Regions from separate parts of the Sporosarcina soli genome, predicted to be linked through region 2. Evidence: riboswitches for the same ligand, from Rfam matches in the RefSeq annotation. Region 2 holds a riboswitch; each other region holds the start of a gene.
The links. Region 2 has a riboswitch for thiamine pyrophosphate ahead of ACFPRA_RS10425 (acetylornithine deacetylase). Riboswitches for the same ligand answer to the same signal wherever they lie in the genome.
Positions count from the first base shown of each region.

Region 1: linked by a shared signal. The riboswitch ahead of thiD (bifunctional hydroxymethylpyrimidine kinase/phosphomethylpyrimidine kinase) and the one ahead of ACFPRA_RS10425 (acetylornithine deacetylase) in region 2 are both predicted to bind thiamine pyrophosphate.
Region 3: linked by a shared signal. The riboswitch ahead of tenA (thiaminase II) and the one ahead of ACFPRA_RS10425 (acetylornithine deacetylase) in region 2 are both predicted to bind thiamine pyrophosphate.

Region 1 is NZ_JBHSNO010000007.1:226,490-230,745, forward strand. It holds gene abc-f (ribosomal protection-like ABC-F family protein) at 1-847, shown strand, start outside; TPP riboswitch at 1,123-1,230, shown strand; gene thiD (bifunctional hydroxymethylpyrimidine kinase/phosphomethylpyrimidine kinase) at 1,663-2,493, shown strand; gene thiE (thiamine phosphate synthase) at 2,486-3,145, shown strand; gene ACFPRA_RS14755 (DUF3238 domain-containing protein) at 3,271-4,256, shown strand, end outside.
Region 2 is NZ_JBHSNO010000005.1:1,327,998-1,332,253, reverse strand. It holds gene ACFPRA_RS10435 (ABC transporter ATP-binding protein) at 1-367, shown strand, start outside; partial or broken gene uvrA (ABC-ATPase UvrA) at 471-737, shown strand; gene ACFPRA_RS10425 (acetylornithine deacetylase) at 828-2,144, opposite strand; TPP riboswitch at 2,414-2,515, opposite strand; gene ACFPRA_RS10420 (LysE family translocator) at 2,671-3,300, shown strand; gene ACFPRA_RS10415 (TetR/AcrR family transcriptional regulator) at 3,420-3,989, shown strand; gene ACFPRA_RS10410 (YhgE/Pip family protein) at 4,058-4,256, shown strand, end outside.
Region 3 is NZ_JBHSNO010000008.1:221,952-226,207, forward strand. It holds gene ACFPRA_RS16305 (AAA family ATPase) at 1-760, opposite strand, end outside; gene ACFPRA_RS16310 (exonuclease SbcCD subunit D) at 757-1,914, opposite strand; TPP riboswitch at 2,063-2,165, shown strand; gene tenA (thiaminase II) at 2,328-3,020, shown strand; gene ACFPRA_RS16320 (ABC transporter ATP-binding protein) at 3,007-3,756, shown strand; gene ACFPRA_RS16325 (ABC transporter permease) at 3,753-4,256, shown strand, end outside.

The DNA.
Region 1 (4,256 bases), on a different contig from region 2:
TATCGAAAAGCCGGAAACTGAAATCACAGTGTCATTCGATGTGAAAGGGCGGAGGAAGAAAGGGAAACGGGTACTGGAATTGAAAGAAGTGCGGAAAGACTTCGACGGTCGGAAATTATTTGCGGATGTATCATTCACTGTGCAGGCCGGCGAACGAATTGCTTTTATTGGCCCGAACGGTGCAGGGAAATCGACGTTATTCCGGATGATGCTCGAAGAGGAAGGGTATGAAGGGAAGCTGTGGAAAACGGAAGGGATGACGATCGGCTATTTGAAACAAACGGTGCTCGATCTTCCGGATGTGACGATGGCAGAGTATTTCGATGTGGCAACTTTTCACGAGCAAGGCATGATCCGGACCAATTTGACGAATCTTGGTTTTACGCAAGCGCATTGGGATTTGCCGTTATCCGCGCTTAGCATGGGCGAACGTGTGAAAGTGAAACTGATGCAATTCATCTTGGAAGGGGCGGATGTGCTGCTGTTGGATGAGCCGACCAACCATTTGGACCTTCCTTCGCGAGAAGAACTCGAAAAGACATTGGAGTCATTTCCCGGAACATTGCTATTCGCTTCGCATGACCGTTATTTCACAGAGCGGATGGCGGATGGATTGCTAGTTTTTGAGAAAGGGACAATCAGGAAAGTGCCGATGACCTATGCGGAGTGGAAAGCGCGTGAGGATGCAATTCAACCAGAAAAGTCCGCAGAAGAACGATTGCGATTGGAAACCGAATTGCAGGCAGTGCTAGGACAGCTAAGTTTGCTGAAGCCGGGCGATAAAAAGTATGCGGAATTGGATCGGGATTTTCAAGCGCTGAGCAGGCGATTGAGAGAGTTGGATTGATTGTTGCCAAAGTTTAGGTGCAAGAAGACGCATGGTCCAACGATTTAAGATGGGAAGAAAACAAGATATTGGCGTTTATTGGGCCTATATTGGTGTATGGCGACCTGATATCAGCGTTTGTCGGGCGTTTATTGGCGTATAACGTCTTGATATTGGCGCTCAACGCGCATATATCGGCGAATTAATACTTTATACTTGATCAGGTGCCGTAAACACGAAACAAACCAGCATACCACACCAACTTATGCTACACTAGTTGCAAAGCCGAATAGTTGAACAACCACTGGGGGAGCCTTTTTTAAAGGCTGAGACGTGCATGGGTGCACGGACCCTTGGAACCTGATCCGGATGATACTGGCGTAGGGAAGTGGGCGCACCTTTGACAAACCTACAAATGGTAGCCGCTTCCCACCGTCACCGGGAAGCGGCTTTTTATCTTTATTCAGCAAATGTTTTTGTAATGAAAGCGTAGCGTCAGCTACAGAAGCCTCCCACCTCTATAGGTGATAAGTGCTTGTGGTGTTGGGCTTCTGTTCGATGGGTGTTCAAACGCCCGTTGAACGAAGATAAAGCCTCCGGCGGATGTCACAGATTTTGAAAGGAGTTTAAATGAAGGCAGGCTAAGTGCGCGACGTCCTAAAAGGAAAGTGCCTTAATTTCTGCAAAGATCGCAGAAATACGGCAAATCGAACTCTTCGCTGTTCGATTCGCAACGCCTGCATGACCTACATCCTGTAGGCCTCAAGCACAATTCAAAATCTGGACGCAATTTTGCTGAGGCGTAATTAATTAAAAAGAAAAGGGCGGGGAATCGAATGGTACATGTGGCTTTGACGATTGCAGGATCGGATAGTGGCGGCGGTGCGGGGATTCAGGCGGATTTGAAGACGTTTCAGGAACTCGGGGTGTTCGGGACGTCTGCTTTGACGGCGGTGACGGCGCAAAATACGTATGGGGTGTCGGCAATCCAGTCGATGGAACCATCCATCATTACCGCGCAGATTCAGGCGGTGAAAGAAGATTTTGCTGTACAGGCGGTCAAGACAGGGATGTTGTTTTCGGCGGAAATCATTCAGGCGGTGGCAGCTGAACTGCGTGATAGCGGTATTCCACTCGTCATCGATCCGGTGATGATTGCGAAAGGGGGCGCCTCGCTGTTGAGAGATGAGGCGGTTGACGCATTGAAGTCCGCGCTTATTCCTCTTGCGACTGTCGTGACGCCGAACATTCCAGAGGCGGAAGTATTGACAGGATTGGAAATAAAGTCGGAATCAGACATAGAAAGAGCGGCGGAACATATAATGGCTTTAGGCGCCCAATCGGTTGTCATCAAAGGGGGCCACTGGAAAGAAGCGCCGTTTGCAGAAGATCTGTTTGTTGGATCGGAAGGTACGCGTTTTTCAGTCCGCTCGCCATGGGTGGACACAAAAGACACGCATGGGACAGGGTGCACGTATTCCGCTGCCCTTGCCGCTTTTCTTGCGGATGGGGAGTCGTTGCCGGAAGCGGTCATTTCTGCGAAATGTTTCATCCATGCGGCCATTGAAAATGGCTTGGGTATCGGAGGCGGTCACGGTCCGACGAATCATTGGGCTTACAACCGTAAAGGTGGAAATCTAATGGAAGGGGTTGCGGTGATTGGATAAGAAGAAACTCAAATTGTATTTCATTCTCGGGACAGTGAATGTGGCAGGGCGCGACCCGCTTGTCGTATTGGAAGAGGCACTTAAGGGCGGCGTAACATGTTTCCAACTTCGAGAAAAAGGACCGGGAGCACTGGAAGGGGAAGCGTTGCGGTCATTTGCAGAAGCATGTAAAGAACTCTGTCATCGTTATAACGTTCCGTTTATCGTCAATGATGATGTCGCACTTGCGTTAGAGGTCAAAGCGGATGGCGTCCATATTGGCCAGGAAGACGGTGATATTTCAGCTGTTCGCCGTCAAATAGGTCCGTCGATGTTGCTTGGCGTGTCTACTCATAATGTAGAAGAAGCGCTAGCGGCAGCTGAAACAGGGGCCGATTATATTGGTATTGGTCCGATTTATAGCACAAAGACTAAAACAGATACACAGCCTGTCATCGGTCCGGAAATGGTTCGACGAGTGGCATCATTGCTACCGGGATTGCCGATCGTCGGTATCGGTGGTCTATCGGAAAGAAAAGCAAGGGCGGTCATTCAAGCGGGTGCTTCGGGAATAGCGGTTATTTCCGCTATTGCGGGGCAGGATGATCCGTTGGAAGCGGCACGCCGATTGAAAGGTGCAGTCCGTCTGTCATTGACGGGCGTGGAGATGTAAAGGTTAATAGTTAAAAAGGAGAGCCGTGACCCAGTTTGAAATGGGCCGGCTCTTTTGGCTGTAAGAGATGTTTAATGAATCCTCAAGTGTGCCACACTTTTATAAGGAGGGAGTGTGGTTTATCAATGAAAGAGACGGCGGTATTTGAAATTAAATCGGTCATGCATCGGCCAGATTTGATCTATTTTACGTGGAATGATGTTGGAGGACGATATCATGTTTACAAAGACGGTATCCATCTTTACGAGGGGACGGTGCCGGAATTTAGTGACGGCGATTTCAAGCATGCAAAACTCTATAATTATTCCATCGAGCGCGTAGTTGGCGGGGATGTGGTGGATGTCATCGCATTGCAAACATCCGCGTTCGCGGAAGAGAAGAATAAGGAAAATCCGCTGCAATCACTGGTAATGACAACAATTGTTGCAAAGACACAAATCGCGCTCGCTTGGGAGGAGATGAGAGACGTTCAGGAATATGATATCTACCGAAATGGGGTGTTTCTCCAAACGGTAGATGTGAATCGCTATATCGACCGGGATTTTGCGCTGGATGAGTCGTATACATACACTATCCATTCCAAGCGTCCGCTTTTGAAGTCGGAAGAACGGTTGAATGTCAGTAAATCGATCGCGTCTACGCTCTTTGACTGGTTGAATCGAGCGTCTTCCAAAGAGGAGGCAGCGATTGAAAGTTTCTCGGTGACAAAAGTGATCGCCGAACCCAAGAGATTGTTGACATCTGTCAGGGAAAGGGAAAATCTAGAAAAAGTTGATCGTTGGGCATTCCGCTATACGACTTTTTTGGCGGATGAGTGGGTGATGAATCCCCATCCGTTGACGTTAAACCGCTATTTCAAAGGGGATGACCGGGATTTCGATCCGAACGGTGAAAGCTTTCGTACCCGTGTTGATATTGAACTGGCCTATGATCTTGAACGGTCACCGCTTTTCTTCACGAAAAATATCGGTCCATCCATCGCCTACAACCGCTTGAAGCATTTTAGAGAAAAGGCGACCGCCTCTTTCGACGGGATTTCTGTGCAACGGAAGGATCACAAAGAAGGCGAGGCCGGTTTTCATCTGACACATGCTGTTGGGAATCCATTGAC
Region 2 (4,256 bases):
TGAATTCATCAAAAGTTTCCCGAAAGGATTAGATACTGAAGTAGGGGAACGCGGAGTGAAATTGTCAGGCGGTCAAAGACAACGGATCGCCATTGCCCGTGCCTTTTTGCGAGATCCGAAAATATTGATGATGGACGAAGCGACCGCAAGTCTTGACAGCCAATCGGAAGGTGTCGTGCAAGAAGCGCTGACACGATTAATGGAGGGACGCACAACATTTGTTATCGCCCACAGGCTATCCACAATTGTCGATGCAGATAAAATCATCTTCATTGAAAACGGGCAAGTGACAGGCATGGGAACCCATCACGAATTGACGCAATCCCATGCGCTATACCGGGAATTTGCTGAGCAGCAATTGGCGTAATGAAATACAGTACCCCTTAGGGGAGCAATAAAACCAATTGAACACACAAAAAGAGTGCCAAATCTCGATGATTCGGCACTCTTTTTAAATAGGGTCAAACCTTGGTCCATCAGGCTCCGGCAAATCCACTCTTGCGATGGATATTTTGCAACGGGAGTGTCAAAGACAATATATGGAGTCCAGCGGTTTGACAACGGACGCCATTAGCAAACCGAATGTCGATTCGATTATCGGGCTTTCCCCTTCCATCAGTATCGGGCAGCATGTCACGAACCGCAATCCGCGTTCGACGGTCGGCACAGTCACCGATATGTACACGTATTTGCGATTGATCTACGAAAAAATCGGTGAACGCCCTTGTGAAAACTGCGATAAAGTTCCCTACAATTCAGTGGATCTCTCTATTATCATACATGAGGCAAATGATAAAGTTACCCGGGAATTAAACCGTATAAAATCATCATTGGTATTTAATATTTTGAAGGGTAGGGGTATCACTTAACCCATTTTTCGGGGTGTTACACCATTCATAAATGAACCGAATCATCACTTTTGTAAAATCCACGAGCTGTTCAATGCGGACTTTTTCATTTACCGCATGCGCGTTTTGTAAATCTCCGGGACCATAAATAACGGTTTGGATGCCCGCATCTCCAAGCCATCCACCATCTGTAACGGTAGGGGAGTAATCGACAATGGCTGGGATGTTCAATTGGGATTCGTGACAACGTGACAATAATTGGACGCCGGGCGCTTCTGGGTCTATTTCTAATGAAGGGAAGATCTCACCCTTGTCCTCAATCATCGACGTCCCACCCCATTCAAATATCGGTGGATTATCGCGTAACCAACTATCGCTTTCGGCGACTTTACGTAAATGCATTTCGACTTCTTCTGCTACTTGTTCATGTGTTTCATCGGGATAAAAATGAACGGTAATCCACAATCGACATTCATCCGCGATAAAAGCTGGATGTCTGCCACCTTCAATGACGGCAGGGTTAATGGTTGAGGAGCCGGCTGGGAATCCGGGGTAACTTTTCATAACAGCCCAATGTCGTTCCAAGTCTTGTAATCCAGCAATCATTTTCATCATCTTTTCTATGGCGCTTGCACCGTGGAGACCACCACCTGCGTGAATCATACTTCTTCGCGTAGCGTCATGATGTGTTGTTGGGCTTTTGATCGTCACCCATCCGGTGATGACGCCGCCTTGCCCTTGGATATGAAGATCGGATGTATCGACAACGACCGCGAAATCGGCAGTATAGCCTCTTTGTGTACACGCCAGCGTTCCGGCTTCGCCAACTTCTTCACCAATTACAGATTGGAAAATCAAATCGCCTGCAAGTTCGAGGTTGGCTTCTTTCAATAATTGGATGGCAAACAGGGAAGCGGCTAATCCGCCTTTCATATCTGCCGCGCCTCGTCCGATCAAATGTCCGTCCTGAATCGTCGGTTGAAAGGGGCTTGTAGCCCATTGCTCCTGTTCGTCAATTTCAGCTACATCGACATGCCCGTTAATGATAAGGCTATTATGTAGTTTGGCATCTGTCCCTTTTAATAAACCTACAACGTTTGGATCATTAGGATACACATCCCACTGGTCGATTGCAAAGTCCAGTGTTCTTAAAAAGTTAGCAATAAATTCCTGTGCTTCTTTCGTGTTTCGGGCTGGCGGGCTTGGCGTTTCGAACTGAATCAGCGTCTTTGTAAGATGGATTAACTCCTCTTGTCGTTGTTCTACTCGTGCAATGACTTGCTCAATTGAGCGCATAAACATTCCTCCCATATTTGAAATCAATTACGCCTCGGCGTAATTGCGTCCAGATTTTGAAGCGAGCTTGCTCGATTGACTCCTTTCAAAATCTGTGACATCCGCCGGAGGCTTTATCTTCTTTCAGCGGGCATTTGAACACCCATTCAACAGGAAACAAAACTAGCATTCATCTCGCCACCTACAGAGGTGGGAGTCTTCCGCTGAATGAAGATAAAAAACCACTTTCACAGAATGGAAAGTGGTTGAACGCACAACGAAAAATGCGTGAACAAGTTTTACCACTTCCCTACGCTAGCATTATCTAGGTCAGGTCATTAGGGTTGAGCACATAGGTCTCTCTCAGCTTGACAGCACCCCTAGGGTATCGATTAGGATTGAAATGAATCTATCTCCACCATCGCACGGATTGAAAATTAAGTCAATCATGCGAATGATGTGGATAGTTTTTGCTATCTTCAGAGTTGATGCAAAGGTAAAAGGTAATTATGATTAGGTAAATGAAATAGTTGAAAGGGGGATTAACGTGCTTGACTTGTCTACTTTAGGTGCATTTATTGTTGTGGTTATCGGTTTGTTTTTGATACCGGGGCCTGCCGTCTTTTTGACGATCACACGGGCAGCGCAGGGAGGTCATAAAACGGGGATTATGACAGGGCTTGGCATTGCCACGGGCGATTTTCTACATGTATTGCTTGCAGCTGTCGGATTCTCGGCAATTCTTATGACTTCTGCGGTTGCGTTTAATGTCGTGAAATTTGTGGGAGCGGCTTATTTATTATATATGGGGATTCGGGCGATTTTCGCGAAAACGGCAACCTCAAAGATGCCGGATGTATCACATGTTTCTGCAGCACGTGCTTATGGACATGGGGTTTTGGTAGAGGCTTTGAATCCCAAATCTGCTCTCTTCTTTTTAGCTTTGTTCCCACAATTCGTTCATCCGGAAAAAGGATCGACCCTTGCCCAATTTTTAACGCTCGGAGTCATTTTTGTCGTGATGAGTATCCTCTATACATCGACTTTGTCGATTGGTACGGGAACAATCACGCGATGGATGAAGCGGGGGTCATCCGGGTTTGGCCGGTGGGGCAATAAATTTGTCGGTTTGGTCTATATCGTCATCGGTTTGCGGGTTGTTTTCCAAAGCCGTTAGAGACGTGAAAAAACTCGAAAAAACTTGCATAATCTTCTGGTCAGGCGTATGATAATGACTGTGTGACCGATATTGTATTTCGGTCACAAGAGGAATTCCTTTCGAAGTGAGGTGGGAAAATGGACCGTAGACAGGAGATCATGGCGGCGGCAGCCAAATCATTTTCGCTGTTCGGCTACAAGGCGACTACAATGGACCAAGTTGCAAAAATTGCAAATGTCGGCAAAGGGACAATCTATACGTTTTTTTCCAATAAAGAGGAATTGTTCAATGCCATCGTGCTCAAAATGATTGATGAAATGAGAGATGAGGCGGATACCGTTTCAATGGAAGGTGCGTCGTTTGAGCAAATTGCACATGCAAGATTGATGCGTATGCTCAAGTTTCGTAAGACCCATCAATTATATGCAAAATTGATTGATGAAGAAAAAGAATTACGTACCCCTGCCGTAAGCGAAGTTTTACAGGCGATCGAGCAAGAAATTGTTACCTATATTAAAGAAAAAATTGAAAAGGCGGTTGCGAAAGGCGAGTTGAAGCCTTGCGATACCGAATTGGTCGCCTATTTGCTATTCAAATCTTATCTTGCACTTGTCGCGGATTGGAGCAAAAACCACGATGAAGAGCTTGGAGAAGAGCGAATTGCTGCGTTATTGAGTGGAACCATTTTTAAAAGTCTCTTAGTTTGAGACTCTTTTTTTATTCATATATGACCAAATGAAGAAAATGGTCAATCAGTACAGAGGAGAGAAGATTTATGAAAAAAACAATGACAGGCGCAGAGTGGAAACAATTATTGCGTTCCCGGAAGCTGATGGTTCCGATGATCGCCATTTTGTTCATTCCCGTCCTTTATGCAGGGATGTTCTTATGGGCATTTTGGAATCCATATGCGAATATGAGTGACTTGCCTGTCGCCATTGTGAATTTGGATGCAGGATCAGAGATGGATGGGG
Region 3 (4,256 bases), on a different contig from region 2:
TTTCATAAAAGGAATGTTCTTCCTCCAAACCAAGGACAACTTGCTGGACATTATAATGTTCTTGATCCAACACTTCGAAAATCGATGACTCACGTTCCGGGAGTAACGATAGAATTTGTTGGATATGTCCTTCGCTCAGTTGCATCTCATTCGACAGGTCCAATTGAGCTTCGTCTTTCTTTACTTTCAGTCTTTCTACGAGCTCACGATAAGGCTCCGTTTTGAAGATCTTTCGCATGATCGTCTCTTTGTTTTCGGTATCCGATGTGAGGAACTTCCGGAATTCCCCTTGCGGCAACATGACGATTTGGCTGAATTGCGCTTGCGTAAAACCGATGAGTTCTTCCACTTTCTTGTTAATTTCGGAGACGATTTGCCGATCGACACAAGGTACTTCCCCTTCCGCTGTCAATTCATGAAACGTACAACGGCCGGCCGTTTCGGATTTATTTCCTTTTTTTATGTAGGGAATTTGTCGCATAATGCGATATGTCCGCTGATGGATCATAAATGTCAATTCTACCGTCGTTTGAACGGCATCGTCCGCAAAATCGCTGCGCATCGCCTTGATATCTGTCCGATCTTCACCGCTTGCTTGTCCGTACAACGCAAAGCAGATTCCATCGAAAATCGTCGTTTTTCCAGCGCCAGTAGCTCCCGAAATAACAAACAACCGATTCTCTTTCAACTCCCTAAAATCGATCGTTTCCGTCCCTTTATACGGTCCAAATGCCGTCATTGTCAACTGAATCGGTCTCATGAGCCAAATCCTCCCTTCTGCATCACTTCGTGGAGCACTCCCACGAATAGCCCTTCCGTCTCTTCATCGGCTGCCTCCCCTTTCACCTCTTCGTAAAACGCTTTGAAAAGAGCAATGTCATCTTGTTTTTCATGTCTGATTTGCCCTTCACTTTCCAAACGCCCTTTCGGTAGCGTCATCTTCCGCTCGACATGCATGGCATTCGGATAGACCGACCGTATTTTCTCCATCGGGAATAAAACCGGTGTCTCATCAAGCAATTTGACAAAGACATAATCTTCACTGATCGGCTGTAACAGAATTTCTTCCATCGTTCCTTCGACAGTGCGCATATCATGCTGAGGGTTCAATGTACGCTTTTCCACACTGACTTGCCCGTCAGCATCCAATTCCACGACCAAAAATCCTTTTTGATGATGTTCTTCCGAAATGGAATATTTCAAGGGTGAACCCGCAAAACGGATCGTTTCATTCAACACATAATGCGCTTGGTGCAAATGGCCGAGTGCTGTGTAATGAAACGGTTCAAACAGATGAGCCGAAACATATTCCGCCCCGCCAATCGCCAATGGTCGTTCTGAATCACTCGTATTCGCTTCACTTTCCCCATGTGGTGTCACAAATGCATGGCCGACAAACACATGTCGTGCACGCTTCGCCATGTTTTGCTCAATGCCCTCGATTACTTTTTTCATCGCGTCGTTATGATTGGCAATCGTCTCGTCATCCTGTAGGTATTTGACAATGGAAGGATCCGCAAATGGGACAAGATGAAAATGGACTTCGCCGTGATCATCCGCCAACACAACCGGTTCGATCACTTGCGTCATCTGGCCCGCAATATGATAGCCGTTCGCGCGCATCAATCCGCTTCCGAAATGTAGACGACCAGGACTATCATGGTTGCCACTGACAGCCAAGACAGGCGTCTTCAATTCAATAGTGATTCTCTCAAGCACGTCATCCAATAGCGCAACCGCTTCCGTTGGAGGGACTGCCCGATCATACAAATCACCCGCAATGACGACTGCATCCGGCCTTTCTTCTTTGATTGCTTCGACGAATTGATCCAACACATGGCGCTGGTCATCGGTCATGTAAACCCCTTGTACCAGCTTGCCTAAATGCCAATCCGCTGTATGAAAAAACTTCAATGTCCTCTCCCCTTTGCACTTCTTTTCTTCATTTTACAGGACAAAGTCCGAAAAAGGAAACATACATTCCTTTCTTACTATTTCAACAATAAAGGTTGACCTTCCATTTCAACTATGCCTATAATGGGGGCGAATCCAATTGCATACGCTCCACCGCTAGGGGTGCTCAAACAGAGCTGAGAGAGGCATTGCCTTAACCCTTATAACTTGAACTGGTTAATACCAGCGTAAGGAAGAGGTGCTGACAATGAATTCTGCCGTTCTGTCTCTCGGTATGAGCACGCTGTCTACAACCCACTCCTTCTTCATGAGTGGGTTTTTCGCTTTATTTTGAAGATAAAGTGAGAGCCTTCGATGATTGCCAAAGCGGATGGAATGGATTGGTTTCAATAATTTAAGGGAGTGTTGGAAAAATGAAATTTACTGATCGCTTGCTTGAAAAGACGTTACCAATCTGGAGACAGAATCATAGTCATCCATTTGTACAAGGAATTGGCGATGGGACGCTCGATCCGGATAAATTCCGATTTTACATGGTACAAGATTATCTGTATTTAATTGATTACTCGAAAGTGTTTGCGATCGGGGCAGTCAAAGCGGACGATTTGGAAACGATGGGCAAGTTCGCTTCGCTCCTCGACGGTACATTGAACACGGAGATGGCCCTTCACCGAAGCTACGTGAAGCGATTTGGTATTTCCGAACAAGAACTTGAAACGGCAAAGCCTTCTCCTATCGTTCTTGCTTATACGCACTACATGTTGCATGTCTGTCAAAATGGCACAACCGCTGAAGTCATTGCCGCATTGCTTCCTTGTGCATGGAGCTATTGGGAGATCGGCAAGGAGCTCAATGCCATTCCAGGAGCTGCTGATCATCCATTATATGGGGATTGGGTGCGTATGTACTCCTCAGAAGAATTTGGGGAACTCGCCGGTTGGTGTATCGAACTGATGGACAAAGCGGCGGAAGGCAAACCGGAACATGAATTGCTGAAGCTAGAAGAGATTTTCCTCAATACGACTCGTTTTGAATATATGTTCTGGGATATGGCGAATACCAAACAGATGTGGCCTGGAGCTGAAACCGTCAATGTTAGCGTTTGACAAAGTAACATTCGGTTATGGATCGAATGACAACATCTTAGATCAGCTATCTTTCAAAATCCGCCCAGGCGAATTCATTTCGATTGTCGGGAGAAGTGGATCGGGGAAAAGCACGATTTTCCGCCTCGTTACAGGATTGGACGAACCGTCAACAGGAACCATTACACTGGACGGCAATCTGAACGGGCAGCGCCTCGGCAAGGTCGGTTATATGCCGCAACAAGATCTTCTATTGCCTTGGCGTACTGTATTGGAAAATGCCTGTTTACCACTTGAAATTGCCGGGATGAAGAAAAAGAGTGCCCATGAACAGATCATGCCTCTATTGCAAGAGTTCGGCCTTGCCGGAACGGAAAACAACTATCCGGAGGAATTATCCGGTGGGATGAAACAGCGCGTCGCTTTTTTGCGCGCTGTCCTCTCCGGCAATCCGCTCCTCTTATTGGACGAACCTTTTTCTGCGCTCGATGCTATTACAAAACTAGCGATGCAAGAGTGGTTGATCGAACGGTGGGAAAAGCGGACGGCCACCGTGCTCTTCATTACACATGATGTAGAAGAAGCACTGTTCTTATCAGACCGCATTTTCATGTTGCGGAATAAACCTGTCACATCTTTTGAAGAAATCGAAGTGCCACTGGGAAGACCTCGTTCACGGAATGATTTACATAATCCGGAGATTCTTCAATTGAAAGAACAATTGCTGTGTGCATTACGGGAAGAGGTGATGCAATGAAAAACGCATCTTCTCTGCTCATTGTCCTTCTATTTCTCAGTGTGTGGGAAATCGGAGCACGACTGGCCAATCAAGCATTCATCCTTCCTTCACCAATTCAAATTGCTATCAAGCTTTGGGAATTAAAAGAAGTACTGATTATCAATCATTTGCCCGTCACTTTACTGACCATCATCATCGGGCTCGCCATCTCAATTGTTTCAGGTACGGCAATCGCTGTTTGGATGTTTTCCAATCCTTCGGTACGAAAAGCACTCTATCCGATTCTGATCGCCTCCCAAATGATTCCTGTCATTGCATTGGCACCGATTTTCGTGCTATGGTTCGGCTACACAATTTGGAGTAAGGTGGCTGTTGCGGTACTGATCACTTTTTTCCCGATTACCGTCAATACATTTGACGGATTAGCATCCGGTAAGAAAGAAACGGAGGAACTGTTGTTAACGATGGGTGCAACGAAAAAGGATATTTTCTTGAAGTATTCGATTCCTACCGCCCTC